DNA from 2 places in the Shewanella colwelliana genome. Region 2 is predicted to be linked to the other one. Evidence: riboswitches for the same ligand, from Rfam matches in the RefSeq annotation. Region 2 holds a riboswitch; the other holds the start of a gene.

Region 1 (11,071 bases), on a different contig from region 2:
GCTTTTTACAACGCAAATCTCAATTAAGCACATTAAATATAATTGCGCCTCGAAAACCATGAATAATGAGCGTGAACCATCAAGGTTTTCAGACAGTTTTAAGTAAGCCTTGTTACCTTGAATCTACAAGAATAATAGTCATACAACAATTGAGGACTTTTCCACACATGCGTAAAACATTACTTGCAGTATCGATAGCCACGACATTGATGATCTCAGGCTGTTCGTTAAGTGATAACACCACAAACTCCCCAGCTGTAGCCGCACCTCAAAGTCAAAACCCATTGATGAGTGCCAGCTTACTTCAATATCAAGCACCTGACTTTAGCATCATTAAAGACATCCATTTTCAACCTGCACTAGAACAAGGCATTGCGGCGCATTATCAGCAAGTACTCACGATTGCTAATAACAGCGAGCAACCGAGTTTTGAAAACACTATCGTCGCCCTAGAAACCAGTGGCGAACTACTGAATCGCGCCTCAAAGGTGTTCTATAATTTAGCGGGCTCCAACAGCAACCCAACCTTGCGGAAAATTCAAGGTGAGATGGCCCCCAAAATGGCGGCGCACTCTGACAACATCCACCTTAACTCGGCGCTATTTACCCGTATCGACACCCTTTATCAGCAACGCCAGCAGTTAGGGCTAACTGCCGAAGAAGTGCGCCTCATTGAGATCTACCATCAACGTTTCGTCATGGCTGGCGCTAAGTTAACCGACACCCAAAAAGCCCAAATTCGTGTGCTTAATGAAGAGCAATCGACCCTGACCAACGAATTTAGTCAGCGCCTACTGAGACTCACTAAAGAGATCGCGGTCATCGTTGATTCTGCAGGTGAACTAAAAGGCCTCTCCGACAGTGAAATCCGCGCAGCAAAGGCTGACGCCAAAGCACAAGGTCATGAGGGGAAGTACCTTATCAGTATTACCAACACCACCCGTCAGCCGATATTGGCTAAACTGGAAAATCGGGAACTACGCCAACAAGTCTGGCAAGCCTCTTCTGATCGCGGCATGAGCGGTGACAATGAAACCGCCTCATTGGTATCACGCCTAGCACAGCTGCGCGCCGAGCGTGCGGCACTGCTAGGTTATGATAGCTGGGCTGACTATCGCCTGACGCCGCAGATGGCTAAAACGCCTGAAGCTGTATACGAGATGTTTGGCTCTATGGTTCCTGCTGTTGTGGCCAACACCCAAAAAGAAGCCGACGACATTCAGACGATGATCAACAAAACGGGCGGCCAGTTTACGCTAGCGCCTTGGGATTGGGCATTCTATGCCGAAAAAGTGCGTCAGGAAAAATTCGATCTCGATGAAGCTTCAATCAAACCCTATTTTGAATTCAACCGCGTACTAGAAGATGGTGTCTTCTTTACCCTAGAAAAACTCTACGGTGTCACCTTAAAACCACGTCCTGATCTGCCTGTATACCATGAAGATATTAAAGCCTACGAGATGTTTGATGTCGATGGTAGCTCAATGGCTATCTTCTACGCCGACTATTTTGCCCGAGAAGGCAAACGTGGCGGTGCATGGATGAGCTCATTCGTGACCCAATCAACACTATTAAACAGCAAGCCTGTAGTCGTCAATGTCATGAACATCAAAAAGGCACCGGATGGCGAGCCAACCTTCGTCAGCTACGATGAAGTCACCACCATGTTCCATGAGATGGGTCACGGTACCCATGGCATGTTCTCAAAGGTGACCTACCCTAGCCTATCTGGAACGGCAGTATCCCGTGACTTTGTTGAGTTCCCATCGACTTTCGAAGAGGATTGGGCCGCGCACCCAGAAGTGTTAGCCAATTACGCCAAACACTATCAGACAGGTGAAGTGATCCCTGAGGAGCTTTTAAACAAACTGCTCAAATCTCGCAGCTTTAACCAAGGCTTCGATACACTCGAGTATATGGCTGCAGCTCTGGTAGATTTAGAGTGGCATTCACTGCCTGCAGACGCCTCCTTGCAAGATGTTGCACAGTTTGAAGCGGCAGCACTGAAAAAACATGGCGTCGATATCGCCGCCGTGCCGCCACGCTATAAGTCGACCTACTTTGCTCATGCATTCCCAGGTGGCTACTCTGCCAGCTACTATGCCTATATGTGGAGTGAGATCTTAGCGGCCGATGCCTTTGCTTACGTGCAGACGCAAGGCGGCTTAAACCGTGAGATAGGAATGAAGTTCCGTAAGACCATTCGTGAAGTGGGTAATAGCATCCCTCCAATGGAAGCCTATAAAGCCTTCCGCGGTGAAGCCCCCACCACAGATGCGCTACTTAAGCGTCGTGGACTAAACTAAACGAGGCTTGTCACCAAGCAAGCCCCCCATAAAAAATGCCGCTAAGTTAGCGGCATTTTTATTATTTAAACACATTCAAAATCAGCTAACCGCTTGGTTTGCCTTGTGACGTAGTATCAAAATGCTTATCACAAACAATACACTACAGGTTGCCAATCCAGCAGCTAATGACTCAGTAAAGCCAAGCACTGTATAACCGCCAAGACTGATCACCGCTACTATCACTGCATAAGGTAACTGGGTTAGCACATGGTCGATATGATGACAGTTAGCGCCAGTTGACGACAAAATAGTCGTATCAGAGATAGGTGAACAGTGGTCACCAAATACCGCGCCCGCCAACACAGCCGCTAACATAGGTAACATCATATTGGTATGCGTACCCATCGCCATATCGGCAGCGATAGGCAACATAATCCCAAACGTTCCCCAGCTGGTGCCTGTTGAAAATGCTGTCAGCCCCGCCAGTACAAACAGTACCGCAGGCAACAGAGCAAACGGAATATTCCCAGTGGCTAGGCTAGCCATATATTTACCTGTTTCCATCTGTCCAATGACACCGGCGATGGTCCACGCAAACAACAAGATATAGATAGCTGGCAGCATAGAGCGTGCGCCTGCAACGACACCTTTAACAATTAACTTCTTGTCTAGCCCTTGGCTAACAACCAACACTAAAGTCGCCAGTAAACCAACGATAGCGCCGTAAAAGAGTGATGAAGCAACGTCAGTTTTTTCAAACGCACCAATCACACTAAAGGGCAGGCTGTCGGCCGCGAGGGCGTCAGCCCCACTGCTGATCATGAAATAGATAGTCGCAAAGACCAATACCGTTATCGGTAAAAACAGACCCAGAATCTTCCCCGTATCGGCCTCGGGTAGATCACTGTTTGCGCCTGGCGGTAAGCCTTTGCTCTCATCATATAATATGCCTTTTTGGGCATTGAGTTCATGCTGGCGCATTGGGCCAACATCTAAGCCCATAAAGGCAACGCAAAGTAGCAGCAATAGCGCAAAGATGGCGTAGAAGTTCATGGGGATCATCTGAATAAACACACTCAAATGGCCCGTGTCAGTAAAGCCATGCGCGGTTAAGATGCCGCCGATGAGGGCAATAATATAAGCGCCCCAGCTTGATACTGGTGAAATCACACAGATCGGTGCAGCAGTTGAATCCAGCAAATAAGCGAGTTTACTGCGCGAAATATAGTAGCGGTCGGTCAATGGACGCGCGACACTCCCCACCACTAAGCTGTTAAAGTAGTCATCGATAAAGACCACACAACCTAAGAACATGGTGAGTAACTTGGCATCACGCTTACTACGGATATGTTGACGTGCCCAATCGGCAAAGGCTTTCGCGGCACCACTGACAGTGATCAGCGCTGTTATCATCCCCAGTAAAATCAAAAAGCCGAGTAGATAAACATTCCAGCTGTTTAAGGAACCATCATCCCAAAATAGTCCCACCACCTGCTGACTTAGATATTGCCCTGTGCCCGAGAGTGAATAGTCGGCAATAAAAATGGCACCGAGCAGGATCCCTAACCCCAAAGAGAGCAAAACACGGCGTGTAAAAATCGCAAGCAGAATCGCTACTACAGGCGGCAGCAAAGAAAGTGCCGAATCGGCATAACTCAAAGTTGTCATTGTTTTATATTGTCTTCGTTTAATTACGAATGGAGGGCAACTGAACTGGTGGCATATAGCTAACGATACCTCACCTGTCCTATCAGTAGCGCTCCATAGTGATACCATGCTTCGGTATACAATCTTTTTATCATTCCGGATAAAAAGCACTATGGCAGTACTGTCTCTATTCGATGACAGCCCCAGCAGCGAGCCTTGATGAACTCAACCACTTCGGCACCAAATCCTTTCCTATTCGCTATACGGCATCACCCTAACGAATACTACTGATATTTAATGCACCTCTACGTCTCAGGACGCCAACCAATGTCACTATCGGTCAACGTGAGGCACATAAAAACATAAGCGGCTTAAAGGATGCTACCTCAAAGCCGCTCGCTGTGATCTATATCACAATAAGATTGTAATGAACACCAACGCATTCACCAACTGTTTACATAATTTTAAATAAGCTCAAGTAGCTTAGGCACCGCATCAAACAGATCCGCTTCCAAACCGTAGTCAGCAACTTGGAAAATAGGCGCTTCTGGATCTTTGTTAATCGCCACAATCACCTTAGAGTCTTTCATCCCGGCTAAGTGCTGAATCGCACCTGAGATACCTACAGCGATATAGAGATCCGGTGCAACGATTTTACCCGTTTGTCCAACCTGAAGATCATTAGGCACATAACCCGCATCCACTGCAGCACGTGAGGCACCTAGTGCGCCGCCAAGTTTATCGGCAAGCTGCTCAAGTATTGCAAAATTATCTGCACTACCCATCGCTCGGCCACCTGAAACCACCACTGATGCAGCGCCCAGATCTGGGCGCTCAGATTTAGTCAAAGTTTGCGACACAAACTCTACCGCACTGTTAAATACGCCATCTAAGCTAACCACCTCTGCATTGCCATCATTGGCAACGGCATCGAATGCACTGCTACGAACGGTCATTACTTTGACCGCATCTAAACTCTGCACTGTTGCCAATGCGCTACCAGCATAGATAGGACGCACAAAAGTATCTTCGCTAACCACTTCAACCACTTCAGAGATCTGCGCGACATCAAGTAGCGCCGCAACGCGTGGCATGACATCTTTACCTAAGCTCGATGCGGTTGCTAACATATGTTGGTAATCAGCGGCTATCGACACCAATAAATCACCTAGGTTTTCAGCAATACCATTGCCATACACGGCATTATCGGCAACCAATACCTTGCGCACACCCGTTAACTGTTTCGCAGCATCAACCACTGCACTACAATCTTCTCCTGCAACCAATAGATCAACGTCAGCACCAATTGCCTGAGCGCAGGCAACGACTTTAGCCGTATCTAGTTTTAGGGTCGCATTATCATGTTCTGCAATTACTAAAATAGCCATTAGATCACCTTCGCTTCATTCTTTAACTTTTCAACCAGCTCTTCCACAGACGCAACCATCACACCCGCTTGACGCTGCGCTGGCGGTGCAACCTTGACGATATTTTGATGCTGCTTCAACGTCACACCTAAGCTTTCAACCGTAACAGTATCGAGTGGCTTACGTTTTGCTTTCATAATATTTGGCAGTTTTGCGTAACGAGGTTCGTTCAAACGCAGATCTGTGGTGATCACCGCAGGCATAGGCATCTTAAGGGTTTGGAGTCCACCGTCGATTTCTCGAGTCACAATAACACTGTCACCTTCAACCTTGACCTCAGAAGCAAAAGTCGCTTGTGGCATGTTACCAAGCGCCGCCAACATCTGGCCTGTTTGGTTGTTGTCACCATCAATAGATTGTTTACCCAGAAGGATTAACTGTGCCTGTTCTTGATTTTGAATCGCGTTAAGCATCTTAGCAATTGAAAGCGATGCAAACTCATCATCGGTCTCAACATGGATACCGCGATCAGCACCAAGTGCCATGGCTGTACGAAGTTGCTCTTGTGCCGCTTTAGGGCCAATCGTTACGACAACGATTTCGCTGACAACACCAGCTTCCTTTAAACGAACGGCCTCTTCTACAGCAATCTCACAAAATGGGTTAATCGCCATCTTAAGATTTGCGGTATCGACATTAGTATTGTCAGCGTTAACTCTGACTTTAACATTGGCATCGACGACGCGTTTAACTGGCACCAAAACTTTCATAAGGCTTCCTTCTTACGTCTTTAATCTGGACAAAATAGTGCATAGCGAGCTATCACAAACTTATGTCACTTTACGTGCCATTGACGTTAACGTCAACAAGAAGTCAAACAGTTGTTTGTGTCTAGGATGTATGGCCTGAATTACAGTAGCTAATTAAGCCGAAATTGCCCTTATGAAATAATATTTACAATATATAGCTAAATAATTATTTAATTAGTTTGATAAAGCGGATATTAGTTTCTATTATTAACGCCGTAATCATATTTACTTTATATATTCGAGCAGGAATTTATTAACATGAGCGAATTTCTAGATATTTTGACCCATGGTCGCCGTTTTAAAGCTGCTGTTAAAGAACTGTCAGTTGAAGATTTAAAAGATGTTGCAGCTAAGCTTGAAAAAATCATCACTGAAAAAGCCCAGCAAGCTGAAGAAGAAAGTGCAGCAATGGCTGAACGTAATGCAAAAATCGAAGAGATCCGCCTACAGATGGAAGCTGTCGGTTTATCTATTGATGATTTAGGTGCTGTAGCGACTAAAGCGGCACCGAAGAAACGTGCCCCGCGTCCAGCTAAATATAAAATTGTCGTCGATGGTGAAACAATCACTTGGACGGGCCAAGGTCGTACACCGACTGTATTTAAAAATGAGTTAGACAATGGTAAGAGTCTAGAAGACTTCCTTATCTAACACATTTTGCAAAACTAAGTGAGTAAATGACTTAGTCAGAAATAAAGCCAACATATTTATGTTGGCTTTATTTTTTCGTCGACAGCGTTGAACTAACTTGGCGCGTTTACAATACCGCTAAATGATAAACTGATAAGACCAGCATAAATTTTATCTCACAAGCACACGCCACTTTGGTAATTGTTCACAAATTAAGATAATCTTTGACCATCTTCACGCTCTGTAAAGCCTAATAATAACTATGTCTAACGCTCACTCTCTTGCGACTCTATCGATACTAGCGGGTATATTGATGAGTCCAACACTGCAAGCAAACAGTCAACTCACTGATAATACACCAAAATTAACTGCGTTAACCAATGCAAGGCTGATGGTAGAACCCGGTAAACAACTCGATAATGCCACCCTACTGATAGAGAATAGTAAAATACGCGCTGTCATCACCGACGGAAAGCTCCCTCAAGATGCGTATATTATCGATTTAACTGGCCACACTATCTACCCGGGGTTTATTGATCCTTATGCCGAGTATGGCATCGATTTTAAATACCCTCAGGAAACGACCAGCCCACCGGTTTACGAAATTAAGCGTATCGGCGGTAATGCTGAAAATGGGGCCGTCCATGCAGAAAAAGAGTGGATTAACTATATCTACCCTGATAGTGAAGCTGCTAAAAAGTGGGTCAATAATGGCTTTACCAGTGTGCAAACCGGACTCCAAGACGGTATTTTTAGAGGCCGAGCCACCACAGTGTCATTGGCACAATTAAAAGCCAACGACATTATCTATCAGGCCAAGTCTAGCCATTTAATGGCATTCGATAAAGGCAGTTCGTTGCAAGATTACCCCAGTTCATTAATGGGCAGTATGGCGCTAATCAGACAAACTCTTGCTGATGCAAAATGGTATAACGCCAATATCGATAAATCTTTTTCAAACACCACTAATGAGAAAATAGAATTTAATATCGCCTTGGCCCGTTTAGCCAATATAGAAAAAGAGCCAACGATATTTGCTAGCAATGACCTTAACGGATTATTACGCGCAGGCCGGTTACTGAATGAGCATCAATTACCAGGCAGTTTATTAGCAAGTGGAAGAGAATATGCACGAATAGATGAAATTAAGGCCACCGGATATAGCCTTATTTTGCCGCTTAATTTCCCTGCGGCGCCAAAAGTAAAAGATGATGGCAGTGAACGCCAAATTCCGCTGGCACAATTACGGCATTGGGACAGAGCGCCAAGTAACCCAATGGTTATCGCCAACGCAGAAATCCCCTTTGCCTTGACTCAGCATGGCATCAAACCCGACGCATTTTGGCCACGCCTTAAACAAGCGGTCAAAGCGGGTTTAAGTAAACAAGCGGCGCTTGCAGCGTTAACCACTGATGCCGCAGAAATAGCAGGAATAAGTGAGTTTAGCGGCAAGTTAAAAGCTGGCTACATGGCTGACTTAGTTATCGCAAATGGGGATCTATTTGATAACGGGAAAATCCACAGCGTTTGGCTACAAGGCCAAGAAACAGCGCTTATTTCGCGCGACCAGCAGTGGTTAAACCATGATTACCAAATAAGTCTTGGTGATTTAACCTTAGATCTAAGCATTGAAACCGGTGACAAGCTTAAAGGGCTCTTAAGCAGCGGCGAACAGGAGATCACACTACGAGATGTCAGCTACGCCAAGCAGCGACTCACCTTTAATGCCGATATGGGCCAAGCAGGTTTTGATGGCGTCAACCGCTTTACACTCTGGTTTGACGAGCAAGGGATCCATGGACGCATGTTAGACAAAAATAACCGCACCCACCCCGTCGCAGGTGTTCAGTTGGCTAAAGAGGCGGAAGAATCTGACCAAACCAACAAGCCCAGTAAATTGTTAATCTCACGGCTGACACAGCCCAATGTCGCTTATGGTTTGTTAAATCAACCAAAAACCGAAAAGCTACATATCAAAAATGCCACCATCTGGACATCAACGCCCGAAGGGATATTGGCCAATAGCGACCTAATAATCACACGAGGAAAAATAGAAAAGGTAGGGCAAAAGCTATCAACGCCTTCTGGCTACCAGGTGATCGATGGAACTGGCAAACACATTACCGCCGGGATTATTGATGAGCACTCTCATATCGCCCTCAATGGCGGTACGAATGAGGGCACCGACGCCATCACCTCTGAAGTTCGCATCAGCGATGTACTCAATCCAGACTCTATCGGAATCTATCGTGCGCTGGCAGGTGGTGTGACCACAGCTCAACTGCTGCATGGCAGCGCTAATCCTATCGGTGGGCAGGCGCAAGTAATTCGGATGCGTTGGGGCGAAGATGCCGAGGGCATTAAGTTTGACCAAGCCCCCGCCAGTATCAAATTCGCCTTAGGGGAAAATGTTAAACAGAGTAACTGGGGCGATAACTTTACCCGTCGCTTTCCACAAAGTCGTATGGGTGTCAGGTCGCTTTTCGAAGAAGCCTTTAATGAAGCATTAGCCTATGACAAGGCCACACGTGATTATCAAAATCTACGCTCAAGCGAGAAACGTCGCCAGATAGCGCCTAAGCCTAACTACCGCCTAGAAGCGATAAGCCAAGTGCTCAAAGGCGAGCGTGAAGTGCATATTCACTCCTACGTGCAATCTGAAATCTTAATGTTTTTACGGCTCGCCGAAGCCTATGATTTTCGCGTTGGCACCTTCACCCATATTTTGGAAGGGTACAAGGTCGCCGATGAGATGGCAAAACATGGTGCCTATGCTTCAACGTTCTCCGATTGGTGGGCATACAAGTTTGAGGTGTATGACGCCATTCCGCAAAATACCTGCTTAATGAACAACAAGGGCGTATTAACCAGCATTAACTCTGACGACTATGAGATGCAACGACGCCTCAATCAAGAAGCAGCTAAGTCTGTGATGTATTGCGGCATGAGTCAGGTCGACGCATGGAATATGCTGACGATTAATCCTGCCAAGCAACTTGGTATCGATGAATATGTCGGTTCAATCGAGCGAGGTAAACAGGCGGATCTAGTACTGTGGGATAACTCACCTTTATCAGTATATGCCACAGTTGATGCCACCTGGATTGAGGGACGTCGCTACTTTGACCGCCAGCAAGACAAAGCGATGCAGACTGCTGTTGCAACAGAGCGCGCCGCATTGATCCAAGCCATATTACAAAGTGAACATCCTGCGGTAGAGGGCGAAACACCAGCCGAAATCCTCGAACCGGAATGGCACTGCGATACACAATATGACGTTTGGCATCAAACAGCGGCAACGGAGGCGCACTAATGAAACAATTTCCAAGACTTTTAGCCGTCACCTGTGCACTAAGCAGTAGCCTTGTTTTAGCTCACGACATGGTGCCAGCCAGCCCTCAACAAGGGCCAATTGTCATTCAAAATGCCACCTTACATACCGTCATTGATGGTGTACAAACGGGCAGTTCACTGCGCATTGAGCAGGGGCAGATTGTGGCCATAGGACCAGAGGTCAGTACTCAAGATGCACAGGTTATTGATGCCAAAGGCAAACATGTTTATCCTGGCTTAATCGCCCTAGACACCAGCATGGGCTTAGTGGAAGTGGAAATGATGCGCCCGAGTAACGACAGTTATGAGGTAGGCGAAAGTAACCCACAACTACTGGCAATAAGTGCCTTTAATCCCGACTCAGAGATCATCCCCACCGTCCGCGTTAATGGCATTACCCATGCTCAAGTCGTGCCCCAAGGTGAAGCACTAGCGGGTCAGTCATCACTGGTGTCATTAGACAGTTGGACCATTGAAGATGCTTTAGTGCCAACCCAAGCACAATTTCATCTTTATTGGCCAACCCTTAGGCGCCTTGCCCACGACGAAGAGACACAAAAAAAGCAATTAGCCCAATATGATGCGCAACTCGATAGTATCGAGACCACACTCATCGACGGCTATAGGTACCATATGGCGGCGCAGGCTGGCACCATAGATAAAACCGACAACCGTTGGCAAGCCATGCAATCCCTCTATCAAGGGAAAGGTCAGCTATTTGTGCACGCCAATAGCGCCGAGCAGATTGAGCAAGCCATTGCGATGACAAAGCCTTACCAATTTAAGCTGGTGATTGTAGGCGGATATGATGCTTGGCGTGTGGCCGACCAACTCAAAGAGGTCGACGCTAAGGTTATCTATACCCGCACCTTAAGCCTGCCGATGCGCACCGATGAACCGACAGAGATGAGCTTTAAGATCCCATCACTGTTAAAGCAAGCCGATATCCCTTTTGCCCTCGGTTTTAGCTCTGATTGGAACGCGCGTAACTTGCCCT
Region 2 (11,071 bases):
TCTTTATGACCTATGGCAGATGAATGTTGCTACGGGTGAGCAAGCTATATTACTTAATGCCGATCAGCTGAAAAGCGATGAGCTGTCAGATGAGGAGAAGGCAAGGCGTGAGCGTCAACGTATCTATGGTCAGGGGATCATGGAATACTTTTGGTCTGACGATAGCCAGGCACTGCTTATTCCTGCATCTGGTGCACTCTATTACTACGCCGTGGCCACTCAAAAAGTGGAGCTTTTACCAACAGGAGAGGGTTTTACGACCGATGCTAAATTGTCACCCAAAGGCAATTTCGTCTCGTTTGTGCGTGAGCAAAACCTCTATGTATTAAATCTAAAAACGAAGACGTTAACGGCCTTAACTCATGACGGCGGCGGAGCCATTAAAAACGGCATGGCCGAGTTTGTGGCGCAAGAAGAGATGGACCGCATGACGGGGTATTGGTGGGCGCCTGATGAGTCGTCCATCGCATTTACTCGTATTGATGAGTCTGGTGTCGAGCAGGTTACTCGCAATGAAATTTACGCCGATGGGATTAAACTTACTGAGCAGCGTTATCCCTATGCAGGCAAAAACAATGTCACCATTGAGCTTGGAGTGGTTAACATTAGCGACCAAGCGGTTAAATGGGTCGATATTGGTCAAGAGAAAGATATCTATCTGCCGCGGGTTAAATGGTTGCCTGACAGTAAGCAGCTCTCATTTCAATGGCAAAGCCGCGACCAGCAAACTTTGGATTTACGCATTGCCGATTTACGAAGTAATGACTCACCACAAATCGTGATTAAAGAGCAAAGCCAAGCATGGGTGAATCTTAATAATGATCTCTATTTCTTAAAAAAGCAGCCGCAACTTATTTGGGCGTCCGAGCGGGACGGTTTCAATCATCTCTACCTATTTGATCTGCAAGGTCGCCTTATTAAGCAACTGACTAAAGGGGATTGGGCGGTCGACGAGGTGGCCTATATCGATGAAAAAGCGGGCTGGGTGTATTTCACTGGTCGCAAAGCTAGCATCATTGAAAAGCACCTTTTTAGAGTACCAATAAAAGGCGGGAAAATTGAGCAGATAAGCCAGCGCAGCGGAATGCATGCGCCTGTTTTTGCTGACAATCAAGCCATCTATCTGGACTATTTCAATAGCCTCGCACAGCCACCACAGATCAGTTTACATTGCAGCGAAGGCAAGCATTTGGCATGGGTAGAGCAAAATAAAGTTGATAAGACTCATCCACTGCATCCCTTTTTTGGTCTTTGGCAACTGCCTGAGTTTGGACAGATAAAAGCTGAAGATGGCCAAGCACTGCAATATCGTCTGTTTAAACCTACAGCATTTGATGCCACTAAAAAGTACCCCGTTGTGGTGCGAGTCTATGGGGGGCCTCACGCCCAACTTGTGGTTAATAGTTGGAGTGAGCATGACTATTTTACCCAGTACCTATTGCAGCAAGGTTTTGTTGTTTTTCAGCTGGATAACCGTGGTTCTGCTCACCGAGGCACAAAGTTTGAGCATGTGATCTATAAGCGTTTAGGCGAGGCGGAGGTCAACGATCAAAAAGCGGGTGTCGATTATCTGCGTAGCCTAGATTATGTCGATGGCGACAATATTGCTATCTACGGTCATAGCTATGGCGGTTACATGGCATTAATGAGTCTATTCAAAGCACCTACTCACTTTAAAGCGGCAATATCAGGGGCACCTGTAAGCGATTGGTCGCTTTATGATACTCATTACACTGAGCGTTATTTGTCACATCCTGAGACGAATGCTAAAGGCTATGAAGCCAGTAGCGTATTGCCTTATGTGAAAGGTTATCAATCGGGTCTGTTAATGTACCACGGTATGGCAGATGACAACGTGTTGTTTGAAAACAGTACTCGTGTGTATAAGGCGCTTCAAGATGAGGGCAAGCTGTTTCAGATGATTGACTATCCTGGCTCTAAGCACTCAATGCGCGGCGAGAAGGTGCGTACTCACTTATATCGTTCATTGGCCGACTTCTTGGAGAAACAGCTAAAACAGTAAGGTTAAGTGCTTAACCTTACCTGTATTAAGTCAGAGGTCCTGTTGCTTGAGATAAGCTGCAGGGCTTTTTTCTTGTTGGGATTGTGGTTAATGACTAAAGTGAAGCGAGAATGCCTTATGGCTCCAATATTGGCATAGAGAATAACCTTTTAAGCTAGGTTTCTAGCGATTTACAAATCAACGTCAAAGGCCCATCCATCATTTGGGGCTTAATTAACTTAGCATCATGGCAACAACTGGCTGATAATGCGAAGCCATGTAAGTAGTCAGCGAGTAAATCTAGACTATCTTTTTCTGTTTTCTCATCGAGTGCTAAAGGCGCAATTATGCATAGATAACGCTCAATAAATATTTGGGCTGGTCCCTGGGATGTCATCCTAAGCATGATTTGTAGTAATCCGTCGTATTCGCACAGTAATTCAATATAGCTGACGCATAAGCGTCTTAACTCGCTTTGCCAATCAGGGTCTTCTTGGGGTTGATAGACTTCGGCTACGAGCGAAGAGGTGAGGGCCTCTAGCAATGCATTCTTGTTTTTGAAATAGTGATAGATTGCCATTGGATCTACGTTTAATTCCGTTGCCAATGAACGGATACTTGGTGTTTTACTATCTCTTTTCATCAAATACTTAGCTGCTTCTAGTATGCTTTGCGCACTTAACTGCGACTGTTTTCTAATAGGTCGTCCACGTTTCTTTTCATTGACAGTCATTTGAGCTCCCGATAAACTCGCCATTAATTCTACGGTGTAGAATTAATTTAAACCATATTTTAGTTTGGATCAATCACCATCAACTTGACGAGGGACTTATGGCAAACATCGTATTTATTGCAACCAGCCTAGACGGATATATCGCTGATAAGCGAGGCCAACTCGACTGGCTACATTCTGTACCTAATCCAAACAATGTTGATACGGGATTCATCGCTTTGATGGAGAGAGTTGACGGCTTAATAATGGGGCGGAATACCTTAGATATGGTACTGAGTTTTGACTGTGACTGGCCTTACACTAAGCCAGTGTTCGTGTTAAGTAACACTATGACCAAAGTACCTAAAGATTATGAAGACAAAGTTTTTTTAGTCAAAGGTAAGCTGATTGATATTATCGCCGATTTGAATGCAAAAGGATTCAATGAGCTATACATTGACGGTGGAGTGACGATTCAAAACTTCCTTAAAGAAGATCTGATCGATGAAATGGTTATTACTCGTTTCCCTATATTACTGGGTGGTGGAGCCCCCTTATTTGGTGAACTTGCAAGCCCTTTGAGTTTTTATGTGATTAAGAATGAAGTGGTATTAGATACCTTGGTTCAAACGACTTATCATCGTCAGAGAGCATAGAGACTTTTTTTGATGGTAAGTGAATGGTTTAAAGGTCTACTCGGTTAATATGCCTCCCGCTGGTTAGGTTTAAGCTGGGCTTCAATCACAAAGCCAATACAACACCGTAATGCAGGTACAAAAACCTAAAACTGCCCATGTTTGGATTTTGTCATAAGTGTGCCATACACAATTAATCTCATACTCCCTTCGGTGGGTACTGGGGATAAGTCTCTATGAGCGTCAGTCTATATCCAAATCCCCTCTCTGGCCTTCCCTGGCCACCGAGGATAAGTATATCCCTATAAAAAAAGCCAGTCGTTAGACTGGCTTTTCAAATCGAATCACATTTGCGCTAGCTGGATGTGATTTATGCTTCTTCTAGGTTACCGCAAAAACGATAGCCTTCACCGTGGATTGTGGCGATGATTTCTGGCGTATCTGGTAAGCTTTCGAAGTGCTTACGGATACGACGAATGGTCACATCTACAGTACGGTCATGCGGCTTGAGCTCACGACCAGTCATCTTCATTAGCAAGTCTGCACGAGTCAGAATCTTACCTGGGTTTTCAACGAAGTGAAGCATTGCACGGAATTCACTGCGTGGTAACTTGTATGACTCACCTTGTGGGCTGACCAATGAACGGCTGTTAATCTCTAAGCTCCAGCCATTAAAGCGGTAGTATTCTACAGCGCTCTTCTCTTCAGCTTCTGTACCTGTGCTGTTAACACGAGTCAGTAGGTTACGAGCACGGATGGTCAATTCACGTGGGTTGAATGGTTTAGTGATGTAGTCATCTGCACCAATTTCAAGTCCAAGAATTTTGTCGACTTCGTTATCACGGCCAGTCAGGAAGATTAGGCCAATGTTATTGATTTCGCGAAGTTCACGGGCTAACAAAAGACCATTTTTGCCAGGAAGATTTATGTCCATAACAACGAGGTTTATCTTGTTTTCCTGCATGGCTTTATGCATTTCTGCGCCATCATTGGCTTCAGTTACCACATATCCTTCAGCCTCGAAAATACTTCTTAGCGTGTTCCGGGTAACGGCTTCATCTTCAACGATCAGAATGTGCGGGTTTTGCATATTTAATTACCTAATATTTGTTTAAATCTGTTCTAACCATGAGCGCGTATGTTGGCTGCGCCCTAACTTGTCGTGCTGACAATTACTGATTCACGTAGGTGCTTTCATAAATCTGGCCTGAAACAGCAACACACTTCATGATTAGTAAAGTATGCGTATCTCTATAAAAGAAAACGCGAACTGTATCCACTTCGATTAACAATAGTAGGAAATAGTTCCTTTAACTATCGATTATTTTCAAGTTTAAATGTCACAGCAGCCATAGCTCACATTATATACAGGAAATTGACTAACTTTTAATTACAGTGTCAGCGACAAGGTGTAACAAAAAGTATTTCATCGTTAGATGAGTGGAAGTGAATCAACAAGCTTATTGTACTCGTTTTAGGCATTTGTTAACAAATGAAATGTTAACAAAATTACTGGGAGATATGACGCAGGTCACGCGTTGCGAGTTAACCTGTTGATTTTTAAGGCATGAATTAAAGTTAATTAAGTGACGTGGCTCACACCTCTAGGAAGAGGGGCTGAGTTTGCTATAATCATTGGAATCTAATTTAGGGATATTTTAGTAATGAGTGATTCAAATCGTGATCTTTGGTACTGCTACCAACAAACCCAGTTTCTTCTTACTCAAGCTTTTTCTCCCACGTTATCCTTTGCGATCATTACAGCCCATAATCCATTGGGACAGATACTGACCTCCTGTCAAAACCGATTACTCGACAAACAACTTCAAATTGAAATTGGCAAGTTGCAGCAGCCCTATCGTGCTGTTGTGGGCACCTCTGTTGCCGGCGATCATATGGAAAAAAGCTGGGCTGTGCCTATTGATAAGGTTGCTGCCATAGAACTTGGCAAGTTGTTCAATCAAAATGCCATCTATTTTGTCGAGGCCGGTCACCTCCAATTAGTGTCCTGTTTACTGGACTATCCTGAACAGGCTTTAGGTGTATTTGAGGCTCGTGTTTGTCTAGTTAGCGAGCTGCCTGATATTTACTCTTGAGATACGCTTAATCGCGTGAAAAGTGTATTTTGAATGAAAGTTAGTCATAACGAGAAATTAGCGTTGACTTAATAGACAGATATTTGTTAATTTTCATCCATCTTGACCTATAGGGACAAGATACAGAAGAGGAGCGTTAACTAGGTAGTAAGCTTGAGGAGTCCAAACTCCAATGATGGCTTGCGAGGGAGATTAACGCCGAGATAGGCAGATGTTTGGTTCATCTTACTATCGGTCGCTTGGGCTGAATCCCAACGATTGTCACCTGTTTTTTGGTGGAGAGCTTCTGGTGGTGATCGCTGTTTCCCTTCTTTGGGGTGCGTAATCTTTGCACCAGGCTCTTCGAACGAAGTTAGTTCGGAGCGTAATCATGTTTATCATTTCTTTCGTTGTTTCTCACTCTTCTTATCAAAGAGAGGTGAGCTAATGTCTACTATTGTTGCTAAGTTTGGTGGAACCTCTGTTGCCGATTATCAGGCAATGAGTCGTTGTGCCGATATCATTTTGGCTAACCCTAATACGCGAGTGGTTGTTGTCAGTGCTTCTAGTGGTGTGACTAATTTGTTGGTCGAGCTTACGCAAGATGGCCTAGATGATGCTCGTCGTCAGCAGTTGCTTAAAGATATCGCCTCTATTCAATATAAGATCCTTGATGAGCTAGGTCGGCCCAATGATGTTGCCGCTCGACTCGATAACCTTCTTAGCCGTATTGCCGTGCTCAGTGAATCCTTGAGCCAAGAGCGCAGTAAAGCCACCATGGATGAGCTACTGGCTCAGGGCGAGCAGTGTTCATCGGCCTTATTTGCTGCAGTATTAAGAGAGAAGGGGGAAGTAGCATCGGCTTTTGATGTTCGCCAAGTGATGCGTACTGACAGCCACTTTGGCCGTGCAGAACCGAAAATTGAGCAGATTGCTACTTTGTGTCGCCTCCATTTAGCGCCGCTGCTTTCGACACAGCGAATTGTAACTCAAGGCTTTATCGGTGCCGATGAACAAGGTGCCACGACAACCTTAGGCCGTGGGGGGAGCGATTATTCAGCTGCACTGCTGGCAGAAGCACTTAAGGCGTCTGCTGTTGAGATCTGGACTGATGTTGCGGGTATCTATACCACTGATCCTCGCCTTGCGCCCAATGCGCAGCCTATTGCAGAAATCAGCTTCAACGAAGCAGCGGAGATGGCGACATTTGGTGCCAAAGTCTTGCACCCAGCCACCATTCTCCCCGCAGTAAGACAGAAGATTCAGGTCTTTGTGGGATCCAGTAAAGAACCTGAACGTGGCGGCACCTGGATTCGTCATCAGGTTAGTGATGAGCCAATCTATAGAGCCGTTGCGGTGCGCCGCGATCAAACTTTGTTAAATCTACATAGTTTGCAGATGCTGCATGCTCAGGGTTTTTTGGCTGAAACCTTTGCGACCCTAGCACGTCACAAGATTAGTGTGGATTTGATCACTACATCTGAGGTAAACGTATCACTCACCTTAGATAAAACCGGCTCAGACTCCGCAGGTAATAGTTTGTTAAGTGAATCCTTGCTGCAAGAGTTGTCTCAACATTGCCGCGTGCGGGTGGAAGATGAGCTGGCTTTGGTTGCCATTGTCGGTAATAAGATTGCGTCGACGCCAGGCGTGTGCCGCCGGGTATTTGAGGTACTCGAACCCCACAATGTTCGAATGATCTGCCAAGGTGCGAGTCCACACAACTTGTGTGTTTTAGTGGCTGAATCCGAAGCGGCACAGGTGGTACGGTCGCTGCATGAAAATCTATTTGAAGGTGCATGATGAAACCGAGTCGAACCTCTCTTAAGATTGGTGAGTTGGCGACAGGGCAAGATCTTGAACTGCCGATTTTTCAGTTCGAGCCCGCACATATAACGGCGCCAAGTGTCTACATTCAGGCGAATGTGCACGGCGCAGAGGTGCAGGGTAATGCCGTTATCTATCAGCTTATGCAACTGCTGGAAAAATGTGAACTGCGGGGCAAGGTGACCTTGGTACCCTTGGCTAATCCTCTTGGTATAAACCAAAAGAGCGGCGAGTTTACTCTTGGTCGGTTTGACCCTATCACTGGGGTCAACTGGAATCGTGAATATTTTGACCATAAAGTCGATGTCGCTGCTTGGTACGCCAAGCACAGTCATTTGGCGGATGGTGAGTTGATTCAAGCTTACCGAGCTATGTTGGTTGAGCGTTGCCAAATTCGTCTTCAGAGTGAGTGGGGAGTGACAACGGGACAACAGCAAGCAGTGATGTTGCAACGAATGGGGCACGAGGCTGATATCGTGCTGGACCTGCATACGGGTCCTAAAGCCTGCAAACATCTGTATTGCCCCGAGTATGATGCTGAAGCTGCAACACTGTTTTCAATCCCCTATACCCTGCTGATCCCCAATGATTTTGGTGGTGCCATGGACGAATCTGTGTTTTGTCCATGGTGGCAGCTGAGTGAATATGTTGGGGAGCAGGGGCGCGAACTGACTGTCCCAGTGTCTGCGTTCACGTTAGAGCTAGGCAGCCAAGAGTGTATTGATCTTGATGATGCGTTGGTCGATGCCAAAGGGATAATGGCTTATCTTAGCCATCGTGGCGTAGTCGCCGATACTGTCCCTGCTGCGCCGATGCAACGCTTTGCCTGTTATTTGAAAGACTACAAGAAGTTTCATTCTCCTATGGGGGGGATGGTGGAGTATTTGGCTAAAGTGGGGCAGCCGTTAGCGGCAGGAGAGCCGTTGGCAAATATCTTGCGACTGGATCAGTATGGGAGTAGCAAGGTTTTGACACCGCTGCATTTATCCCAAGACTGCGTGCCGATTCTGCATTTTGCTTCAGCATCTGTCTATCAAGGCACTGAACTTTATAAAGTGATGACAAATGTGTTTGTAATGACTAACAACGAGTGACATAGTTAACTTTTGCTATTGTTACAAGACATCGCGAAGCAAATAAAAAGGGAGCCAATTGGCTCCCTTTTTTACTTATTGATTAGGTTTACTTGCGGCGACGGAACGCTGCAAATGGAACCATTAGTAGTGCTAACCAACCAAGTGAACCACCACCTGAAGATTTCACTTCTTTAGCACTCACTGCGATGGTTGCAGTACCCGCTTCACTTTCTACGCGTCCATCAGATGCAACAACTGAGAAAGTCAGAGTGTTGTTACCTGTAGGAGCTGTGAACTTAATCTCAGCACCGCCGTTAGTGAATGATACTGGCGTACCACCTGTTTGAGTCCAAGTGTAAGTTAGCTCATCACCGTCAGCATCTTTACCGTTAGCTTTTGCTGTGACAACGAAGCCTTCAGTACTTGTCATGCCTGTAGGAGATACAGTTGGTACCGTGTTGTTGATTTCAACAGTAACCGTTGCAGACTCTGAGCGATTACCCATGGTATCAATGGCTACAACTTCAGCGACTAGTGATTCACTTTGTTGATTGATTACCGCAGTATCGCTTAGCTTAACAGTACCGTCTTTCTCGATAACCAACATGTTGCTGTTGCTGTTAAGAACGATGAACTCAGAGAATGGGCTAGTTAGCATATCTGGGTCGGTAGCCATCAGCTTACCAAGCTCAGTGCCTGCTTCAGCGCCTTTATCGACAGATAGCATAGTATCTTCGATAGTTGGTGCTGAGTTGCCTTCATCTGTGGTGTTTGCAGTGATTGACATAGAACCATTTTCAGATAGGAACATGTAACCCATTGCGTCGCGACCAACTGTGCTGGTTAGGAACGCGCTTTCACCAGGTGCAAGCTCAGTTACTTCTGCGCCATCTTCGTCAACAAGTTGTGCACTGGTACCAGAACCGTCTAGCATCAATGTTGCGACGACTTCATCACCAGTACCGGTTGAAACCGGTGCCCAATCAGCTTCTTCTACACGGTAGCGAACAGTAACATCGTTACCTAAATCAGCTGCGGTGAGATCCATATCTTCAAAACACGCTTTAATCGTTACAAAGTCATTACCAGTAACGTGGAAAGCTGGTTCTAAAGTACCGCTAGCTGTACCGTACGTCTTAACGAAGCCGTAGATAGCGCGTGGATATGCATCATTGAACCACTGCAGGTTTACAGTTGTTGCAGTGTAATCCCAAACACCATCGTTATCGGTGTCAAAATCAACGTTGTAGCTTGCTACAAGTGGGTGAATAATCGGATCGCGCATCTGGAAAGTGTTGTAGATAGCGATACCTTCATCACACGAACCACTTAGCAGTAGCTCACTTGACGCATTCACTAGGTCGTGACGTAGATCCATATCTACTGGGCTAGTTGCAGTCAATGGTGCTGCAAATGGCTCTGAGATGGCAATCGCGCCAGAGTTAGTAAAGGTACGAACGATACCCTCTTCGGTCACTTCAGTCGAAACTGATGCGCCAGCGGTTGCTTTTGGTAGAATGTGGTATACCACATGAAGCGCACTGTCTTCGCCATCCATAAATTTAATTGCACCGTCATACTCTGACAACGTAAGTGCAGTTGATGCGTCTGATGCAGAACCATCTAGCTCATAAGAAGAGGTTAATGTCCACTCAGGTAACTTAGTTGGGTCGATAGTTACCGTGACATCGAAATCAACCGTTTGACCGGCTTGAACCGTTACTGACTCAGGTAGTTCAAAACTAACTGCTTCAGACTTCATATCGTTTTCAAAACGTTGTTTAGCCGCTAGCGTGTAAGTTTTCTCCTCGTTAGAGAAGTTCTTAACGGTTACCGTTTTCGTCATAGAAACAACTTTATCTGTTGCTACTAGACCAAAAGCAAGGGCTGCTTGCTGAGTGTCTTTATTCCAAGCGATAACAGGAAGATTGACTGCTTTTTCTACATCAACAAGGCCCGCACCGATATAACTGATTGGTGCAAGTTCTGCGTCAGGGTTAAGACCTTTTGGATCTAGCGTAACGTCTAGGTTCGCTGAGTTCATCATGGTCGCTTTAATCTCTAGCGCATTACGTTCAGGTAGTGCTTCGCGAACGATGCTCATTGCGCCTGCTGTAATTGGGCTTGAGAAAGAAGTACCGCTAATTGGAGATAGTTGATCGCCACCACCTGGGTATGCAGTTAGAATCGCTGTTCCTGGCGCTGTGATCTCTGGTTTAAGAGTGCCTGCAATAGATGGACCGCGTGAAGTGAAGGTCGCGATAGCACCAGCTGTAGTTACTTCAACAGAGGTTACGCTGTATTCAACTGGACCGTCGACTAGACCCGCTTTAATAGCATCGCCATCTTCTTTAGAAATCATTACTGAAGGGATAGTGACCTTTGGATCTGCACCACCCATATTAAAGGCACCATCATCTGGCTTGTTGTTAGCCACGATAACAAATGAAGCACCCTTAGTTTGCGCATTCAGTACTTTCTGGGTGAATGCACAGCCACCACGGTCGATAATTACGGCTTTACCAGTGAAATCAACATCATCAGCAAATGCAGCACAACCATTTTGGTTTGCTGTTGGGTAGACTAATGGCGCCTTAGTGTGATCGAAAGCAAATTCGTTGCTAGTGTTAAAGCCTGCACCAAATGCTTCGACAGTTTCACCAGCAAATGCTGAGTCAACTTTACCGACTTTAGTCGTGGGATGCGTCATCGCACCGACAGATAGGGCGTTATTAGAGGTACTT

What was found. A riboswitch is a leader RNA that binds a small molecule or an ion and turns the genes downstream of it on or off. The one in region 2 is predicted to bind lysine.
Region 1: another riboswitch for lysine. It lies ahead of BEL05_RS02945 (Na+/H+ antiporter NhaC family protein); the one in region 2 lies ahead of lysC (lysine-sensitive aspartokinase 3).

Annotation. Positions count from the first base shown of each region.
Region 1 is NZ_MCBT01000008.1:50,765-61,835, forward strand. Features, by position in the region: gene BEL05_RS02940 (M3 family metallopeptidase) at 168-2,306, shown strand; gene BEL05_RS02945 (Na+/H+ antiporter NhaC family protein) at 2,388-3,956, opposite strand; lysine riboswitch at 4,035-4,251, opposite strand; gene BEL05_RS02950 (electron transfer flavoprotein subunit alpha/FixB family protein) at 4,400-5,323, opposite strand; gene BEL05_RS02955 (electron transfer flavoprotein subunit beta/FixA family protein) at 5,323-6,072, opposite strand; gene BEL05_RS02960 (H-NS histone family protein) at 6,370-6,762, shown strand; gene BEL05_RS02965 (amidohydrolase family protein) at 7,055-10,054, shown strand; gene BEL05_RS02970 (amidohydrolase family protein) at 10,054-11,071, shown strand, end outside.
Region 2 is NZ_MCBT01000046.1:4,110-15,180, forward strand. Features, by position in the region: gene BEL05_RS15490 (S9 family peptidase) at 1-2,023, shown strand, start outside; gene BEL05_RS15495 (TetR/AcrR family transcriptional regulator) at 2,178-2,735, opposite strand; gene BEL05_RS15500 (dihydrofolate reductase family protein) at 2,834-3,370, shown strand; gene arcA (two-component system response regulator ArcA) at 3,720-4,439, opposite strand; gene BEL05_RS15510 (DUF3293 domain-containing protein) at 5,014-5,445, shown strand; lysine riboswitch at 5,564-5,739, shown strand; gene lysC (lysine-sensitive aspartokinase 3) at 5,872-7,227, shown strand; gene BEL05_RS15520 (succinylglutamate desuccinylase/aspartoacylase family protein) at 7,227-8,345, shown strand; gene BEL05_RS15525 (S8 family serine peptidase) at 8,434-11,071, opposite strand, start outside.